Regions from separate parts of the Carnobacterium antarcticum genome, predicted to be linked through region 3. Evidence: predicted binding sites of a transcription regulator. Region 3 holds the regulator's gene; each other region holds the start of a gene.
The links. The regulator LexA, encoded in region 3, represses DNA repair genes until DNA is damaged. The targets are predictions, from matches to a motif close to CNAACANNTGTTNG.
Positions count from the first base shown of each region.

Region 1 (5,012 bases), 220 kb from region 3:
AAAGTGGCAGCTAAGAGAACGACAGACCACAGTTGCGAGCCGTGTATTAATACCTGTATTAAAGTCTCACGGAATCACTTCGTTGGATCAAGTCTTTATTAGCCACGGTGATGAAGACCACGCTGGCGCTTTACGTGAGCTAGCCCAGACTATCCGAGTAAAAGAATTGTTATTTCCAGCTGGAACAACACAGAAAGCTGCTTTTCGTACTACGGTCTTAGAATTGGCGGAAAAGGGAACGTTAATGCAGGAAGTTTTGGCCTCTAAGGAAAGCATCACTATGCTGAATCAGTCATTAATGGTATTGTGGCCCTTCTCGTCAGGAGCAGGGGAAAACAATGATTCAATGGTGGTTTATGGTAAAATTGGATCTTTTTTGTGGTTGTTTACTGGCGATTTGGAAGAAAGCGGGGAAAAGAACTTATTAAAACAATACCCTTATTTAAGAGCAGATATTTTGAAAGTTGGGCATCATGGCAGTCAAACTTCTTCCAGCAAGCTGTTTATCGAAACCTTAGACCCAAAATTGGCTTTGATTTCATGCGGGTTAAACAATCGCTTCAAACATCCTAATGAAGAAGTGCTGCAGCGTATTGAAGAAGTTGGAGCAAAAGTTTACCGAACAGATCTTAACGGCGCAATTCATTATCGTTACTTAGAACTAAACCAGAAAATGTATTTAGAAACCATTCAAACGATTTTGAAATAAAAAAAGAACTTGCAAATTCAATCCTAGCTTTGTACCATGAGAGAAGAACAAGAAAGTGGTGGAATGCGTTGGATTTTGCAAGAGAAATAGCCAAACTAAAAAAAGGCGAGAGCGCTCCAGTTTATTTAGTATTAGGAACAGAATCATATTTAGCTGGAATTGCCAGAGACACATTTATTCAATCCATCTTAAAAGAGGACGAGATTGATTTGAATTTTGGCGCTTATGATATGGAAGAAGTCCCGCTTGGAGTAGCGTTAGACGATGCAGAGTCCATCCCTTTTTTTGGAGATCATCGATTAGTTATCATTGATCGTCCTCTTTTTTTAACCGGTGAAAGAACCAAATCAAAAGTTGAACACGATATAAAATGGTTTGAACAATACTTGAATCATCCTTCTGATACAACCGTTTTAGTCGTTTTTGCCCCTTATGAAAAGTTAGATGAACGCAAAAAAATTACGAAATTACTGAAAAAAACGGCTACTTTGATCGAAGTTGCAGCGTTATCAGAAAAAGAAATGCGGCACTATTTAAAAGATACCATTGAAAATGAAGGGTTTAAAATATCTCCGGAAGCTTTTGAATTGTTCATTCAATTAACAGATGCTAAACTTTCAGTTGCAATGGCGGAATTGCCAAAATTGTTTCTTTTCGGACAAGACACCAAATTGATCACTAAAGAAGCTGTCAACGAATTAGTCGCTAAATCATTGGAACAAAATATTTTTGCATTAAATGAATATGTTTTGAAAAAGGATGTCGGTTCAGCACTTAATTTATATCAAGACTTGTTATTGCAAAAAGAAGATCCCATAAAAATCAACGCGATTATGACCACTCAGTTTCGTTTATTGATTCAAATTAAAATACTTGAAAAAAAAGGATACCAACAAGGAGACATTGCTAAACTCTTGAAAGTGCATCCTTACCGGGTGAAATTAGGAATTCAGCAAATGAGAAAATTCAAAGAGCAAGCGTTATTGGAGGCCTATAACGGTTTAATTGAAGCGGAATACCGTTTAAAGACTGGCCAAGGAAATCGCGAAATGCAATTCGAATTATTTGTTTTGCAGTTTTCAGGCGGCCGTTAAAGAAATTAAAATCGTCACTTGCCGTTTAAGCTATCAAGTAAAAAAACTTTACAGTTTATATTGCAATGAAGCCAGGCATTATGTATAATGATTAAGTGTTGGAAACAACTAGAATAATCTATTTTAAGTTGTAATTAATTGAAAGTGGGGTGAATCAAATGCCAAACATCGAATCTGCAATCAAACGTGTCCGTACTTCAGAAAAATCAGCTTTAGAAAACAATGTGCAAAAGAGCGCTATGCGTACTGCTGTGAAAAAATTTGTTCAAGCTGTTGAAGCTGGAAGCGAAGATACTGAGGCTTTACACAAAGAAGCAATCAGAGCTATAGACATGACTGCATCAAAAGGATTGATTCATAAAAATAAAGCTAACCGTGACAAATCTCGTTTAACAGCTAAATTAGCTAAAAAATAATTGTCGTTAGTTCTATATGAATAAAAGAGTATGGCTGTAACTATTGGGATTCCAATTGTTATAGCTTTATTTTTTTGTCTTTTTGGTTCTTTCTGACGAACTGATTTAAGGGATAGATAGTTAGAGAAACCCTCTAAGTGTGTTTTTAATAGGCAGTAGCTTTAGAGTTGTAAGAACACATGTTCAGTGGTAGAATGAAAAGATAGAAATAACATAATGCTGCTATTCTTAACCTAATAAGAGAGAAAAAATGACTGGAAGTGAAAAGTAATCATGGAGAAAGATCGTTTTAAACTCGTATCGAATTACCAACCTGGTGGAGACCAGCCCAATGCCATTAAAGAATTAGTCAAAGGCCTTGAAGAAGGAAAAAAAGAGCAAACTTTATTGGGCGCAACGGGTACAGGCAAAACATTTACTGTTTCGAATGTCATTCAAGAAGTGAACAAGCCGACTCTTGTGATTGCTCACAATAAAACATTAGCAGGTCAATTGTATGGAGAATTTAAAGAGTTTTTCCCTAATAACGCAGTCGAATACTTTGTCAGTTACTATGATTATTATCAACCAGAAGCTTATGTCCCTTCTAGCGATACCTTTATTGAGAAAGAATCAAGTGTTAACGATGAAATTGATAAATTACGCCATTCTGCAACTAGTTCGTTATTGGAACGGCGTGATGTGATTGTCGTTGCTTCTGTTTCATGTATCTATGGATTAGTGAACCCGCTTGATTATCGTGATCACGTATTATCTATCCGTGTTGGTGCAGAAATGAACCGTGATGAGATGCTGCGTCGTCTAGTAGATATGCAATTTGAACGAAATGACATTGATTTTCAACGGGGACGTTTTCGTGTGCGAGGCGATGTTGTTGAGATTTTCTTGGCATCGCGAGACAGTGAAGCTATCCGTGTAGAATTTTTTGGTGATGAAATCGATCGGATTCGTGAAGTAGATGTTTTGACCGGAGAAGTTAAAGCTGATGTGCAACATGTGCCGATTTTTCCAGCGACTCACTTTGTTGCTAATGATGAACAAACACGTAATGCAGTTAAAACCATACAAGCTGAATTAGAAGACCGGTTGAAAGTTTTGCGTTCAGAAGATAAATTGATAGAAGCTCAGCGATTGGAACAGCGTACCAATTACGATTTAGAAATGCTTTTAGAAATGGGTTACTGTTCTGGAATAGAAAACTATTCCAGACATATGGATGGACGCGAGCCTGGTCAAGCACCATATACGTTAATGGACTTTTTCCCGGATGATTTTTTGATTGTAGTCGATGAGTCCCATATCACTATGTCGCAAATCAGAGGAATGTATAACGGCGACAGAGCGAGAAAAGAGCGTTTAATAGAATATGGTTTCCGTTTGCCGAGTGCATTAGACAACAGACCCTTGCGTTTAGAAGAATTTGAAAAACACGTCAATCAGATCATGTACATCTCAGCGACACCTGGTCCTTATGAATTGGAAAGAACCCCTGAAGTCGTTGAACAAATCATTCGGCCTACAGGTTTGTTGGATCCGATTATTGAAGTGCGTCCGATCAAAGGACAAATTGATGATTTGATCAGCGAAATAAATGACCGTATTGAGAAAAATGAGCGTGTCTTTGTTACGACGTTAACTAAAAAAATGTCAGAAGATTTAACGGATTATCTAAAAGAGGTCGGCATTAAAGTAGCGTATCTGCATAGCGATATCAAGACCCTGGAGCGGACCGAAATTATTCGTGATTTGCGTTTAGGGGTTTATGATGTCTTGATAGGTATTAACTTACTTCGTGAAGGGATCGATGTGCCGGAAGTATCACTGGTAACGATTTTAGATGCAGATAAAGAAGGTTTCTTAAGAAGTGAGCGTTCTTTGGTTCAAACGATTGGACGAGCGGCCCGTAATCAAAACGGGAAAGTTATTATGTACGCTGATAAAGTAACGGATTCTATGAAAGGCGCTATAGGAGAAACGGAAAGACGTCGCGCAACCCAAGTAGCGTACAACGAAGAACACAACATTACACCAACGACTATCGTTAAAGAAGTTCGTGATTTGATTTCTATTACAACAGCTGTAAGTGGAGAAGAAGGGGAATTGACTTCTGGAAAAGTAGCTAGTTTATCGAAAAAAGAAAGAAAAGAATTGATCATGAAAATGGAAGCTGAAATGCATGAAGCTGCAAAAACATTAGACTTTGAGAAAGCAGCTAATCTACGTGATATTATTTTAGAATTGACTGCTCAATACAAATAAGAAAACCATAGATTAATGCTTGCATTTATGTCCGACATCATGTAAAGTTTACTTGTGCTTAAAACACAATCCTTTACTTGGTTTAACGAATCACCAACGTCTACTCAGTAATAGGACAAACTAAAAGAAAGAGGTGCTTAGAAATGGCAATTTCTAAAGAAAGAAAGAACGAAATCATGAAAGCATACGCAACACACGAAGGAGATACTGGTTCTCCAGAAGTGCAAATTGCTGTATTGACTGAAGAAATCAACCACTTAAACGAACACGCACGTGTTCATAAAAAAGACCACCATTCTTACCGTGGACTTATGAAAAAAATTGGACACCGTCGTAACTTGTTAGCTTACCTACGTAACAAAGACGCTAGCCGTTACCGTGATTTGATTCAAAGCCTAGGCTTACGTCGTTAAGAAACGTATGTCTATTTAAGAAGCGAGGTTCGAAGGAATCTCGCTTCATTTTTTGTATAAAAATGCCAAACGAATGCGCATCATCAACCATCCTACTATACAAATGTGAGTGTTTAATTCT
Region 1 is NZ_CP010796.1:239,041-244,052, forward strand. Features, by position in the region: gene NY10_RS01300 (DNA internalization-related competence protein ComEC/Rec2) at 1-709, shown strand, start outside; gene holA (DNA polymerase III subunit delta) at 778-1,803, shown strand; gene rpsT (30S ribosomal protein S20) at 1,962-2,219, shown strand; gene uvrB (excinuclease ABC subunit UvrB) at 2,493-4,478, shown strand; gene rpsO (30S ribosomal protein S15) at 4,622-4,891, shown strand.
Region 1: uvrB (excinuclease ABC subunit UvrB) is a predicted target of LexA. The motif match lies at 2,392-2,405, and genes of this name have one in related genera.

Region 2 (5,012 bases), 280 kb from region 3:
GACAAAGGAACCATAATTAAAATAATTGGCATCTGTCAATGCATCTACTTGTCCGATTAAACAATTGTCTATCTTTTTCTGTTCCGTGCGGATTTTAGTTAAGGATGTGTCAACCGTTTTCTGCCAATCCGACACAATTTTTTCGAATGCCGCCAGCTCTCCATCAACGCTAGCATAAAGAAATTCTAATATTTCTTCTGTTGAAAATGCTGCGCGGTTAAGTGCTTCATCTGGTGTCAATGCTGTTGGAACTGTTTTTTGCGGTTTATCAAAAACCGTATGAAATTCTTTTACTTGTTCAAATGCAGATAATTGGTTCATTTTAGCGACTCCTTTAATTCTTCAATCTTATCTAGTATAACTTACACTTTGCAGAAGAGAAACGTATTCGTTTCAGTTTTCATGTAAAAGAAAGACTCTTCCCATAGAAGTTTGGCGGAAAACTCACGGTTAGATTCATTCGTTCACTAGCATTAAGATACAGAAACGGTCACTCAGACGGCTTAGTTTTCGTAGAATCTTCAGAAATCAAGTACTTTCTTAAAGCTGCATTCTCAGATTCTAGTATCTTTCGATTCATTTCTGATTCTTTCAAGTCTTGTTGCATAATATTTAAAAATTGGAATCGATCAGTATACGTGCGGTCTGCTTTTTCGGCGTCGCTTTTTTCTTTAAGCAGCTTTTTAAGATCTTCTTCAAGACCACTTATTTCTTCTTTTAAAGCATTATTTTGTTCGATCAATACCGTATTATGAAAAGCTGTTTTTTTCGTTTCTTTTTCTGTTTTTCCGTCTGTTAGATTAATGTAAACAAGATAAACGGCTAAACAAGCGATTAAAATAGGCACAATAAAAGTAGGATGCTGCAAAAAGGAAAGTCGGACAATACTGATACCAGTCAAAATAAAAATAGTTAGTCCAATTTTAAATGATTTTATTTTTCTTTTACTGTTCAATTCACGATAATACATCAGTTGATTTTGCAATTCTTGTTCTCTTAATTGATAGTCATCTTGTATTTTTTGTTGATTAAAAAAGAGTATTTTTTCTTTACTTTCTAAATTCTCTTTTGATTGCTCCTGATAAAATGCAAACCATTCCTTTTCTTTTGTCAACCGCTCTAAATCATGAGCTAAAGCAGCGTGGTAGTCAGCTCTCTCTTTGTTCAACTTCGCAGCCGTTTCTTTGCTTAAACGATCTGCTTTTTGTTTTGCAGCAGCTAGAATCTCATTTGCCTCATTATGCGCTTGCGTTGTCATTTGTTTTTGCCTTTGTTCGAGAAGACATTTATTTTCATGAATCAAATTCTTTAAGTCCATTAGTTGTTGTTGAACATCTCGATAGATTTCTTCTGATTGACGGTATGCTTCATTTAAAATAGCTTCCGCTTGAGCAGCAGTTTCTAAATAGTGTCCCTTTTCATCTATTTCAACTAAAGCGGGTTTTTGATAGACAGCTTTTACTTGTGAATTTTCCGTCAATTCTCCCACCTCTTCACCCCTAATAGTTTTTTGGGGTTCGTTAAAGGTTCCATTACTCTTTTTCATTGGCGAACCCCTTTCATTCAGTTATTTCTGATACCCGGCTTTACTTTTTTAACCGGCGTTTCTTTTAATTATGGCAAATTGTTATAAAAAAAGCGACTAACTTAGATTAACACACAAAGAACTTTAGAGAAAAAAAGACTGGATGACATTAAACATGAATGGAGCAACAAACACGGTAATTGCACCTGTCACACCAATGGCTAACCCCGCCATTGCTCCTTGAGCAGCACCAAGTTCAATAGCTTTTGACGTTCCAACAGCATGAGCAGCACTTCCTAAAGCAATGCCTTGAGCTATATCATCGGTGATTGCAAACCATTTAAAAATAGCCGGTGCCATCATTGCGCCCATAATACCAGAAACAATTACAAAAACTAGTGTCAAAGAAGGAATACCTCCCATTTTTCCAGATATTTCAATAGCTATTGCAGAGGTGATCGACTTTGGCATTAAAGAAGCAATCATTTTTTCATTTAAGTGAAAAACTACTCCCAAAATGCCCGTTAAAAACGTGCAGACTATAGTCCCTAAAAAAATTCCAATCAAGATTGATTTATAATGTTTCTTCAATAAATGAAAAGTATGGTACAAAGGGATTCCTAAAGCCACCGTAGCTGGACCAATCAGCATATTCAGCACGCTGCCACCAACATAAAAATCGTCATATGAAATACCGGTACTCAACAAAAAAAGAATAATAAAAATAGTCGAAACGATCAACGGATTTAAAACAGGATAAGGATACCTCTGAAATAGAGCATGAGCTAGCAAGTACATGCCTATGGCCAAAATCAAACCAAAAAGCGGGTTACTTGTTAATTCTTGTACCATGTTCTACCACTGCCTTTCGCTTCTTATGATTTCCAGAAGGATGCTCTTCAAATTTTCTTTTTATTTTTTGAACCAATAGTCCAACAAAAATCAATGTGAAGCCAGAAGTCAACAATAAAATGATCAAGAGGATCCACCAGTTTTCTTTAATAAGGGGAAAATAAACCATTATCCCTACGCTAGCTGGAACAAACAAAAGACTTAAATTGCTTAAAAGAAAGTTTCCTGCTTTTTCAACTGACTTCACATCCAGCCATTTGAATTGCAGAGCTAAAAATAATAAGACCATGCCAATGACACTGCCGGGAACCGGCAAATCAAATCCTTTTGAAACCATTTCTCCTATAAATGAAAAACACAAAATAATAAATAACTGACGATAAATTTTCATTACCTATTCCCCCATTTAATCTAGTCCATAATAGCATAATTCTTATAGAATAGGGAGCCTCTCTGCTTGTCTGCAAGCGGCCAAAAGAAGTTTTACCGGTTTCGAAAAAGCAAACAAATGTTCTTAATCAGTAGAAGACTTTCCACTAAAATGGTATACTATATAGAAAGAATTTTTAAGGAGGCCTTCTGCTTTGAATAAACCGTTAGCTTTTCGTATGCGTCCGACTAATATTGACCAAATTGTAGGACAAACTCACTTAGTAGGCAACGGAAAAATCATCCGTCGTATGGTGGACGCTAAAATGCTGTCTTCCATGATTTTATATGGACCTCCAGGAATTGGAAAAACCAGTATTGCTAGTGCTATTGCTGGTTCCACCCAATATGCTTTTCGGATGTTGAATGCAGCTACTGATACGAAGAAAGATTTGCAAGTGGTCGTAGAAGAAGCTAAAATGAGCGGTTCTGTTATTTTATTGCTTGATGAAGTTCATCGTCTGGATAAACCAAAACAGGATTTTTTATTGCCTCACTTGGAAAATGGTCGTGTCATCATGATTGGGGCTACGACCGAGAATCCCTATATCACAATAAATCCCGCTGTTCGGAGTCGTTCGCAAATTTTTGAATTAAAGCCTCTCTCCATTGAAGACATTCAACTAGCTTTAATGAGTGCTTTAAAAGATAAAGAACGTGGACTAGGCAATGAATCTGTTGCTCTTTCGGATACAGCACTCTTGCATTTATCCCGAGCAACCAATGGAGATTTAAGAAGTGCTTTAAATGGTTTAGAATTAGCCGTTAAATCAACTGATCCTGATGAAACGGGTACCATTCAGATTACCTTAGATATTGTTGAAGAATGTATTCAGCGTAAAGCGTTGACTCACGATAAAAACGGCGATGCTCACTACGATGTTATCTCAGCATTACAAAAGTCTATTCGCGGAAGTGATGTTAATGCTGCACTCCATTATTTAGGCCGTTTAGTTGAAGCCGGTGATTTGCCAATTATTGCTAGAAGATTAATGGTCATCGCATATGAAGATATTGGTTTAGCCAATCCTGCAGCTGCTCAAAGGACCGTCACCGCTGTACAAGCGGCTGAAAAACTTGGCTTTCCGGAAGCTAGAATTCCTTTGGCTAACGCTGTAGTCGATTTATCTCTTTCCCCCAAATCAAATTCGACTTACGTAGCGATTGATGCTGCTCTCGCAGATATTCGAGCAGGAAAGAGCGGTGACGTTCCCGATCATTTAAGAGATTCCCACTACAGCGGTGCTAAAAAACTAGGTCGGGGCGTAACTTACCAATATCCTCATAGCTATCCTAGTGCTTGGGTCGATCAACAATATTTGCCTGATAAATTAAAGCAGGCTCTGTATTACCAACCCAATCACACTGGAAAATACGAAGACGCATTAGCTCAACAGTACGACAAAATAAATCAAGCGAAAAAGAAAAAATAACGCTTTCTTCATTCATTCTAAGCTGTTTCATCTTTGAAAAGACAGCTCAATCGTTTGACAGTATTATAGGTATATGCTACTATAAGGATAAGATTTCTGAGATGTTCGTCATGTCCAACATGTGTTGACCGAACAATTAATATTACCTTGGGATCCAAACTGATTCAAACTGATAGCATGCCTTTTCACTTGGTAGCTAGACGTTTGACAGCGGAGCCCACCTGCTAACTGCGGGTTCAATACAACCTGGACGTACCAACGGCATCACCGGATTTCTTAATTAAAGTTGAAAGACTTTGAAAGCCATTCTTTATTGAATGGCTTTTTTCTTTTCCCTGATGATACAATAGTTACAGTGCCCTTGGAGCGCAAAAACCATTAGAAGATAAAAAGGAGAATACATCATGCTCGTATCTATTTTATTTGGACTTTTCACGTTACTGCTTTTCTATGCAGCCTATTTCTTATGGAGCGGCAAAGCAACTGTTTTTATTACTGAATCTCAATCTGAAAAAGCTCGATTTGCTCAGAAATTTTTTTCTTTTATCGGAAGCTTACTAGCTATTAACGGATTTGCTACTGCTATTTTGGTTTTTTATCGTCCGCTCTGGCTTGCCTTTTCTGTATTAGGTGTAATCAGCTTTTGTATGCTTATTTTTATTTTTGGTTTAAATCGTTTAATGCCTTGATCTACAACTTTTGACTCTTTCATTTTTTCTTTTAAAGAGTCCCTTACTTAAATAAATGTAATTTCTATGAAAACGGATTTTTTT
Region 2 is NZ_CP010796.1:179,728-184,739, reverse strand. Features, by position in the region: gene NY10_RS01070 (pyrophosphohydrolase domain-containing protein) at 1-321, opposite strand, end outside; gene NY10_RS01065 (hypothetical protein) at 491-1,546, opposite strand; gene NY10_RS01060 (LrgB family protein) at 1,670-2,377, opposite strand; gene NY10_RS01055 (CidA/LrgA family protein) at 2,355-2,768, opposite strand; gene NY10_RS01050 (replication-associated recombination protein A) at 2,962-4,239, shown strand; RNA gene ssrS (6S RNA) at 4,330-4,517, shown strand; gene NY10_RS01045 (hypothetical protein) at 4,644-4,928, shown strand.
Region 2: NY10_RS01050 (replication-associated recombination protein A) is a predicted target of LexA. The motif match lies at 2,879-2,892, and genes of this name have one in related genera.

Region 3 (5,012 bases):
ACCTTCTGGCAATTCAGTAGTCATCGACAATTCGAATTGAGCCGCTAGTTCAGGATGATCTTTACGGTAAGCTTCAAAAGCAGCCGTCCATTCTTTTTCCGCTGCAACGCCTTTATCGACCATCGTTTCTTTGAAACGTTGTGCTACTTCAACGGGCACGAAGAAGTCTTCGCCTTCCCATCCGTAAGCTTTTTTCGCTGCTTCGATCCCTTCTGGACCTAGTGGAGCACCGTGGACTTTATGAGATCCCGCATTAGGAGCCCCAAAACCGATCACCGTTTTCACTTCGATCAAGGTTGGTTTCGTTGTTTCTGCTTTTGCTGCTTCAAGTGCAGCATTGATTTCGTCTAAATCGTTTCCATCTTTTACTAAAATATAGTGCCAATTGTACGCTTCAAACCGTTTTCCAACGTTTTCAGTGAAGGCTTTTGAAGTCGGTCCATCCAATGAAATATCATTCGAATCGTATAACATGATCAGTTTACCTAACTCTAAATGACCCGCTAAACTTGCTGCTTCTGCAGAAACCCCTTCCATTAAATCGCCATCGCCACACAAAGCATACGTGTAATGATCCACGATTTGGTGATTTTCTTTGTTATACGTAGCGGCTAAATGGGCTTCAGCCATTGCCATTCCTACAGCATTTGCGATCCCTTGTCCTAATGGACCAGTAGTCGCTTCAACCCCATCGGTATAGTGAACTTCTGGGTGTCCAGGAGTCTTGCTTTCCCATTGGCGGAATTGTTTTAGATCATCAATCGACACCTGATAGCCTGCAAGGTGTAAAAGGCTGTACAACATCATTGAACCATGGCCGGCTGAAAGGACAAACCGATCACGATCCACCCACGTTGAATTTTTAGGGTTTACTTTTAATTGTTGCGTCCAAAGAGTATACGCCATCGGCGCTGCCCCCATCGGCAAGCCTGGGTGACCAGAATTGGCTTTTTGCACTCCGTCTATACTCAGTGTTCTAATTGTATTTACCGCTAATTGGTCCGTATTGTCAAACAAGTAAATCATCCTTTCAATTGTAATACCTCTATTTTACTGTTTTATTCCCATTGAAGCAATCACTGAATGCATTTTTTATAAAAACAGTCTTTCTTTTCTTAATACCTGCACTATTTATCGCTCCATTTGTTAGGAACGGTCGTGGATGCCTTTTTCTTTTTGGATTTCTTTCAATTTATCGGGAGTCACATCGTTGCCTTCCTCATCAACAACTTTTAGTCCTTCGATATGATTGCGCATTCCTCCCCGAAAAGCCGCTAAATACGCTTCGCGAAGTTTTTTTTGTTCTGCTTGTTCAGACAAGCTCAGCCCTTCAGCTTTAGATTTATTTGCTAATTCATTGATTCTGGTCAATTGTTCTTTAGGTAACATTTTACTCACTCCATTATTTGTATTCTTTAGCTACTATACCAAAAAAATCCTATAAAATACATCAAAGTGATTTTTAAATATAGCGAACATTTGTTTGATTCGCATATAATTTTATGGTATTCTATGAATAAGAAATATATAGGAATTGAGGTGCAGCTATTTATGCGTAAAACTCCAGAATCTAGACAAATTGAAGTATTACAATATATCCACGAACAAGTCCAATCAAAAGGTTACCCACCGACTGTACGCGAGATTGGAACAGCCGTTTCTTTATCTTCTACATCGACTGTCCATGGGCATCTGTCCAGATTGGAAAAAAACGGGTTTATCCAACGAGATCCTAGTAAGCCGAGAGCAATCGAATTAACAGCTACGGGGTTATCAAAATTAGGTGTTCAATTAAAACAAATTCCTTTGCTAGGAACTGTTACAGCGGGCGAACCCATCTTAGCAGTAGAAGAAGCGACTGATTATTTTCCGCTTCCGCCAAACTTAAAACAAGAAAGCGAATCGCTTTTCATGTTGACTATCCGTGGGGAAAGCATGATCGATGCTGGGATTTTTGATGGTGATGAAGTGATCGTCCGCAAACAATCCAGCGCCAACAACGGAGATATCGTTATTGCCTTGACCAATGAAGACGAAGCAACATGTAAGAGGTTTTATAAAGAAGATCATTATTATCGTTTGCAGCCGGAAAATGAGACCATGGATGCTATTATTTTAGATGAAGTATCTGTTTTAGGAAAAGTCGTAGGACTTTACCGCAGCCATATATTTTAATACAAAAAGTCGCTAAACAAATTTTGTTTAACGACTTTTTGTATTGTCCATTATTAGTTTATCAAGCTTCTAGTATTCCATTAAAGCTAAAATATCGTATCCTTTAATTTTGTCACGTCCATTTAAATCGGTTAACTCAACTAAGAAAGCCATACCGACTACTTCTCCTCCTAGTTGCTCAATCAATTTGACTGTTGCCGCAATTGTTCCACCAGTAGCTAGTAAATCATCGCAAACCAGCACTTTTTGTCCAGGTTTGATAGCATCTTTATGAATTTGCAAAACGTCATTGCCGTATTCTAAACCATAGTTGACTTCGACTGTGTCACGAGGTAATTTTCCTTTTTTACGTGCCGGCGCAAAACCGATACCTAATTCATAGGCAACGGGACATCCTACAATAAATCCACGAGCTTCAGGTCCAACAATCATATCCACGCCTTTATTTTTTGCGTATTGAACGATTTCGTTGGTAGCATAACGATAAGCTTCTCCATCTGCCATTAAAGGTGAAATATCACGAAAGATAATGCCTTCTTCGGGAAAATCGGGTACATTTGCAATATATTTTTTTAAGTCCATTGAAACTTTTCCTCCATCCAATTTTACAGTTCTTTTTTCAACTGTTGTTTTAACCAAGTTTCTAGTTCAGTAAACCGACTATAGATCAAAGCTTCTTCAGCTGCTATTTTTTTCAAACGGTTTTGATAAGTAGTCGATTCAGTCAACTCTTTCTTTTCAGCATTTGGAACAATATTCATAACACCGTCTTTTATTGTAACAAATCCTACTTCAAAAAACACAGAAATCATAAAAATCAATAGTTTTTCTTTTATTTTCAAATGCGTTGCTAATAAACTTATTTTATGACGAACATCAATATCAATATGAGTTGCAGTATACTTAAAAACTTGTGAAAATTGCATCCGACTAGGTATTCCAGTAAGATAAGCTTCTTCTTGGTTAAAGAAACAAGCCACAACCTTTGTTGGCTCTACCTGATTCAATACAGTGCTTAATAAAGTTAAATCTGAGGGGCAATCAACTAAAATAAGTTGATCCGTGTGCAGGATAAAACCCTCGGCACTTTCTTGATCAGTGATCAAATGACCGTAACTTGTCTCAGTGATGCTGCTTTCATATTGTTGATAGTTTTTTTCATTGAAAAATAAATAATCAGCAGGTGCCATCTGCCAAATTGCTGGAGCGATTTGAGTACTTCTCAAATCAAAAACTTGCACTCCCTCAATTGCCAAATCTTCAATCATCAACTGAGGCTTACGCAACCCATTCCATTCATTGATGCTTAACTGTCCCACAATCGATAGTTCAGCATCAGCACCAATCTCAGCTGCAACAGGGCCGAATTGAAAACCAATCACATCTAAAGATGCTGCTTCATCCATTATTTTTAATTTCAAATGTGCATTATCTCCGCCGATACGTCGAACATCTTGTGCTTTTACATTTTCGAATAAAAAGACCGGTTTAGGATTATCCGTTCCAAAAGGAGCAAGCTTTTGCAGCTCTTCGATTGATTCCACGCTACTCTCAGCTATGGTCAACCGTTCATCAACTACGATTTCTTCCGTTAACTGCTCAGCTAAACCGCTTTGCAGTAAGAAAGCATTGAGTTCTGTTTGAATCGCACCAATATTCTCGACAGGCAGTGTCAAACCTGCTGCCATATGGTGTCCGCCAAAATTCGTCGTCAGGTGACTGACATCTTCTAATGCTTCATACAGATGGTAAGCTGACACGCTTCGTCCTGACCCTTTAGCTGTCCCATTCGTCCTATCCATATTCAATACAATGGCTGGTTTTCCAGTCTTGCCAACCACTTTGCTGGCCACGATTCCTAAAACTCCTTCATGCCAGCCTTCTTTTGCTAATACATACACATGCGGGTTCGCATCGCTTTTTTCAATCATATCAAAAGCTTCAGCTGTGATGGTTGAAACCAAGGCTTGTCGTTCTTTATTTTTCTCATTAATTAACTGGGCTAAAGAATTCGCTTCGGCCTCATCGAATGTCGTCAACAATTCTACAGCAGGAGCAGCCTCGCCTAAACGCCCAATCGCATTCAACCGAGGGGCTAAAATAAAGCCAATCGTCTCTTCATCTACTTCTGATTGCTTGGCTCCAGCCACCTTGCATAAAGCAGCTAAACCCACTCTTTGCGATTCTCTTAAAACAGCTATTCCTTGCATGACCAAAGCCCGGTTTTCTCCTAATAAAGAAACTAAATCCGCCACGGTACCAACAGCTACTAAATCGAGTAATTCAAGTGGAACTTCACCCAGTAAAGCAGTCGCCAGCTTAAACGCTACTCCTACTCCTGCCAAATCTTTAAATGGATAGTGGCCATTTGGATGACGGGGATGAACAATTGCATAAGCCGCTGGCAAGATTGCAGGCAATTCATGATGGTCGGTTATGACTACATCAATTCCTAACTCATTGGCTTTAGCAATCGCCTCATGTCCTGAAACACCATTGTCACAGGTAACGATCAACCCAGTTCCAGCTTCAATCAATTTTTCAAACGCCTGAGTATTCGGACCGTAACCGTCGCTAAATCGATTTGGAATATAAAAATTTACTTCTCCGCCAATCATTTCGATGGCTTCTTTCAAAACGGCCGTACTTGTGACACCATCCGCATCATAGTCGCCATAAATAGTGATCAGCTCACCTTTTTCAATTGCTTCCATAATACGGGAAACGGCTTTATCCATATCGTGCATGAGAAAAGGATCATGAATCCACGTCTCATCGGGCTTCAAAAAATGCTGGATTTCTTCTTCTGTCTCTAAGCCCCTTTGTAAACACAAAGT
Region 3 is NZ_CP010796.1:455,773-460,784, reverse strand. Features, by position in the region: gene tkt (transketolase) at 1-1,026, opposite strand, end outside; gene NY10_RS02440 (DUF896 family protein) at 1,147-1,389, opposite strand; gene lexA (transcriptional repressor LexA) at 1,552-2,175, shown strand; gene NY10_RS02430 (adenine phosphoribosyltransferase) at 2,245-2,757, opposite strand; gene recJ (single-stranded-DNA-specific exonuclease RecJ) at 2,781-5,012, opposite strand, start outside.

Region 4 (5,012 bases), 310 kb from region 3:
AACTTTATTGCGAATTTAAGCAATGCTGCAGCATTATTATTTGAAAATTTGCCTGATATCAATTGGGCTGGTTTCTATCTTTATGAAGAAACCTCTGGCGAACTTGTTTTAGGCCCTTTCCAAGGAAAAGTAGCCTGCATCCGTATCGAAATAGGTAAAGGTGTCTGTGGTACAGCTTTTGAAAAAAATGCATCTGTTGTGGTGGAAGACGTTAATCAATTTCCAGGTCATATCGCTTGTGACGCAGCCAGTCAATCTGAAATCGTCATTCCATTAACGATAAATAATAAAAAAATAGGCGTATTGGACATCGATGCTCCGATCACGAATCGTTTTGATACAGTGGATCAACAGTTTTTAGAACAATTTGTTGAAATCTTATTAAAAAACAGCCAGATTTAAACAAAAGTGCAACAATGCTTGACTCTTGAGAAGAATACATTGTATAATTCAAGTTGTGTAAAATAATGCAGCGTGAAAGTGGTATTCACGTCAACAGTTTATTGCCAATTATGGTGCATTTGTGTAACCTGCGGCTGCAAAGGTGAAGAATGAAAAATAAACTGCACGAAATACTGAACTATCAACTTGTTATTTTACTCCAAAAAAGAATTATTGGAGGAATTTTATTATGTCACGTTATACAGGTCCAAGTTGGAAAGTTTCTCGCCGTTTAGGCATTTCACTTTCTGGTACAGGTAAAGAAATCGAACGCCGTCCTTACGCTCCAGGTCCTCATGGTCCAAACAGCCGTAAGAAATTAACAGAATACGGTTTGCAATTACAAGAAAAACAAAAATTGCGTCACATGTACGGAATGAACGAACGTCAATTTAAAAACTTGTTCGTAAAAGCTGGTAAAATCAATGAAGGTAAACACGGTGATAACTTCATGATCTTACTAGAACAACGTTTAGATAACGTTGTTTACCGTCTAGGTTTTGCTACTACACGTCGTCAAGCTCGTCAATTAGTAAACCACGGTCACATCCTTGTTGACGGAAAACGCATTGATATTCCATCATACAGCGTTTCAGTTGGACAAGTCATCTCTGTTCGTGAAAGATCTAAAAACATGGAAATCATCAAGTCTGCTGTTGAATCATTATTCGGCCGTCCTGAATTCCTAACTTTTGATGCTGAAAAATTAGAAGGTTCATTAACTCGTTTACCATTACGTGAAGAGTTATACGCTGAAATTGATGAAGCATTCATCGTTGAGTACTACAACCGTTAATAAAACTAGATTCTATCTAGTAACTGTAAAAGCTTCGAAAGTGCTATATAATAGCCTTTCGGGCTTTTTTATTTTTAACCAACTCTCCATGTTAGTCCATGTATTTCTATTATTTTTTGGGGGAACTTTGGGGGAACTTTTTTAAAAAATAAACGGCGGACTACTAGGCATTTTGATAAAACTCTTGGATTTGTTTCCTAGGGTTATTTTAATGTTCTGTTCGCTTTACTTATCGAACGTTTGTTCGTATAATGAAATAAAAAAGGAGGGATCTTTATGTCATTCGATTACTCTGATGAGATAAGCAGCGACATTCTCTGTGTTGATGTTAAATCATTTTATGCTTCAGTTGAATGTGTTGAACGCGGCCTGCACCCATTAAAAACTATGTTGGTAGTTATGAGCAATGCAGAAAATGCTGGCGGTTTGGTTCTAGCTGCCTCCCCTTTAGCTAAAAAAGTATTAGGCATCAGTAACGTGACCAGAAAACGGGATATCCCCTATCATCCTGATTTATTGATCGTGCCTCCACGCATGCAATTTTATATAGAAAAGAATACGGAAATCAACGATATTTTTCGTAAATACGTTTCAGATGAGGATTTACATATTTACAGCATAGATGAATCATTTGTGTCTGTTAGAGCGAGCTTGAAGCTCTTTAAAAGAAAAAGCGCCTACGACTTGGCTAGAATGATTCAATACCACATTCATAAGAAAACTGGCCTTTACGTCACTATTGGAATTGGTGACAATATGCTGCTGGCTAAACTAGCTTTGGATAATGAAGCCAAATGCAACGCTAATTTGATTGCTGAATGGCGATACAAAGATGTCCCAGAAACGATTTGGAAAATAGAAAACATAACCGACATGTGGGGCATCGGAGAACGAACAGCTATACGGCTAAATAGCTTAGGGATTAAATCAGTCTATGACTTAGCACATGCAAATTTTTACCAGCTAAGAGAGTCTATGGGCCTTATTGGAGAACAGCTATACGCTGGTGCATGGGGTATCGATCGCAGCGATATTAGAGATCAGTATCGTCCTTTAGAAAAAAGTTACGGAAACTCTCAAATACTTAAAAGAGATTATTATAAAAGACATGAGATCAAAATAGTGATTCGAGAAATGGCGGAACAAGTGGCGACCCGCATTCGAAAGCACCTTTGCAAAACAGGATGTGTCAGCCTTACCGTTACCTATTCTAAGCATGAAGAAAAAGCAGGATTCTCTCGACAATTAAAAATTCCTAATACATCTAATACGAAGAAGTTAGTCGATTATTGTTTTGATATTTTCAATAAACATTATGAAGACGACATGGCTGTAAGGAGTATCGGAATTTCTTATTCAAAATTGACTTACACTAGTAATATTCAATTGGATTTATTTGAAGATCCCTCTCAACAGATCACAAATGAAAAATTAGATTTGTTGGTAGATAAAATAAGAGATAAGTATGGTTTTCAATCACTAGTACATGCTAGCAGCCTTTTAGAAGGAGCTACAGCTATTAACCGCAGCTCTCTTGTTGGTGGGCACGCTGGCGGAATGGAGGGTATCCAATGAGCTTTTTAAATGAGGAATATCGTGATCGCGGCATTAAGAAATGGGCAGGCTTTTATTTATCTGAGCATACGGCTGTCCAAGAAAAGTTATCAAGCGAAAGGACAAAAGTTAATCAGCAAAAAAGACAGATGAACCAAGGTGAAATTGAAATAGTAATAAATGAATCCATAGTAAAGAATAAGTCTGTCGCTATTCAACTTGAAAACGTAGATCAAAACGGATTTTACTATGATGACGTAGTTGGTCATATTGTTGGTGGTGACGAATTAGGTATCTTCATAAATAATACCAAAGTCGATTTTGATGAAATTCGAAACATTCAATTTGTGGTTCTAAAAAAATGGAACAACACGGATGATGATGTTTAATAGATAAAAGGAGCTGTTTAAAATGAATTTTGCTATACTCACCGGAAAAGTTGTTTCTGAAGTTAAAGTGATTAACACCGATAACGGTTCTCCCCTATGCCGTTTCACACTGAAAGTAGATGACCGTAAATTCAATTGTCTGGTCGTTGGAATGAAAGCTTATAAATTTATGTACGACATTGAAGAAGATTCGGTCATTAGTATAGAAGGAACTATAAACGATCGGATGCAATTAGTTGTGCAAGAGTACCGTCTCGATTCGAAACCTAGCTACTTTGGACAGATATTTGATTATAAAGGCAGAAAGATGCCGCATAAGAAGGTTATGTTTTGAGGAAAAAATACCCTTCTCTCTTTTTGATTGAGGATTATTTTTTATTTAAATTTAATTGTTAGATACAAATCATTAAGGTGTTTGACATACTAAAGTAGAATAAAAAAATATAAATCATTTAGAGGAGTGCTTAAATGATTTCATTAGAACAATTAATTTCTTATAAAGATGATTCACATGATATTTTTGGTAATTCTTACTTTTATGTTATTTCAGATGCAGAAAATAATCTTATATCTAAGTTAAATGGTAAAGATAGAGTAGCTCAATTACTATCGAATCATGATAACGAAGCTAAAGCTCTTTTTTACTACCAATTAAGAGAATTATCTGGTTCAAATGAAATGAAATTCGAAGTCGAAAATTGTTTCCGGGATATAGAAGGTTTCGATTTATCTAATATAGATGAATCTAGATTGAAAATAATCAAGTCTAATGTTGAAAAACCTAGTTCTTTTTAAAGGTTGAGTATTATTGCATAAAAAAAGCCCCATCCAATTTACGAAATATATTTTTAAAAGTCCACAAATGTTTATTTATAAACATTTGTGGACTTTTTTATTTTACTTAGATTTATGCTTATTTTTCTTACGGACTAACGATATTTGTTTCTTTATAATTCCAAAGTTAAAAGAAGTTAGTGCTTTTGACTTTAGACTATTTTGGCTCTTTATCAAATCGTATTGGTGTCTCTTAGATTGAAATCTCCTTCGGAACTTACCTGTTTGCTTGTAGAAAGCCATGGGAAAACCAGGAGCCTCTTTGGGTCTACAGGTTTTCAAGGCTACAAGCAGCCACTATTCCTCCAAACATTTCAAGATTGTAGCATATAGTCATTTCACTTACCAACATCTAAAATGATAGAACCCTATTTTTATCTTCCCTCTCCGGTCTCAACTCTTTCTATAGTCCATCTAATATAATAATGATAGAGCAGTAAATACAATCTAGTTCTTAACGCACCCAAAGATTCCCTTCATTTGCTCCATTTTCTTCTTCCTCAGGATTAACTTTCACATAGTTGACACAATTGAGTAAGCTTTTTCTAATTTAACTCAATAGTTTATTCTTTAATAGCCTTTTTTATCTTATAATAAATGTATTAATTAATTAATTGATTGAGGTGATTCTTTTGCTGATTGAAGTAAATGATGATTTTTTGAAAGAAATTAAGCAGATTACAGAAGCTATGAATATAACTCCTGGTGAATACCTTGAGAACCTGTATAAAAATACTCAAAATTTAAAAGATGATCTTTTAGAGGATAAAGAAGACTTTTCAACATTTGTAGAAGAATATCATTTGATTTTAAATGAACTGAGCCGCCATCAAGAAAACCTGCTGGCTTCAGTTAAGGAAATTGATGATACGCTTGTTACTCAACGTGTTTTTGAAGAGTTGATTAGATTATGCAGCGATGATATTTCAGTATTAAGCAAATTATACAAAAAATATAAAGAACAAGACGATAGGATTCAACTAATTTAAACTTCTCTC
Region 4 is NZ_CP010796.1:147,800-152,811, reverse strand. Features, by position in the region: gene msrC (free L-methionine (R)-S-oxide reductase MsrC) at 1-402, shown strand, start outside; gene rpsD (30S ribosomal protein S4) at 632-1,237, shown strand; gene NY10_RS00880 (Y-family DNA polymerase) at 1,514-2,812, shown strand; gene NY10_RS00875 (hypothetical protein) at 2,809-3,180, shown strand; gene NY10_RS00870 (hypothetical protein) at 3,203-3,514, shown strand; gene NY10_RS00865 (hypothetical protein) at 3,649-3,975, shown strand; gene NY10_RS00855 (hypothetical protein) at 4,647-5,003, shown strand.
Region 4: NY10_RS00880 (Y-family DNA polymerase) is a predicted target of LexA. The motif match lies at 1,471-1,484, and genes of this name have one in related genera.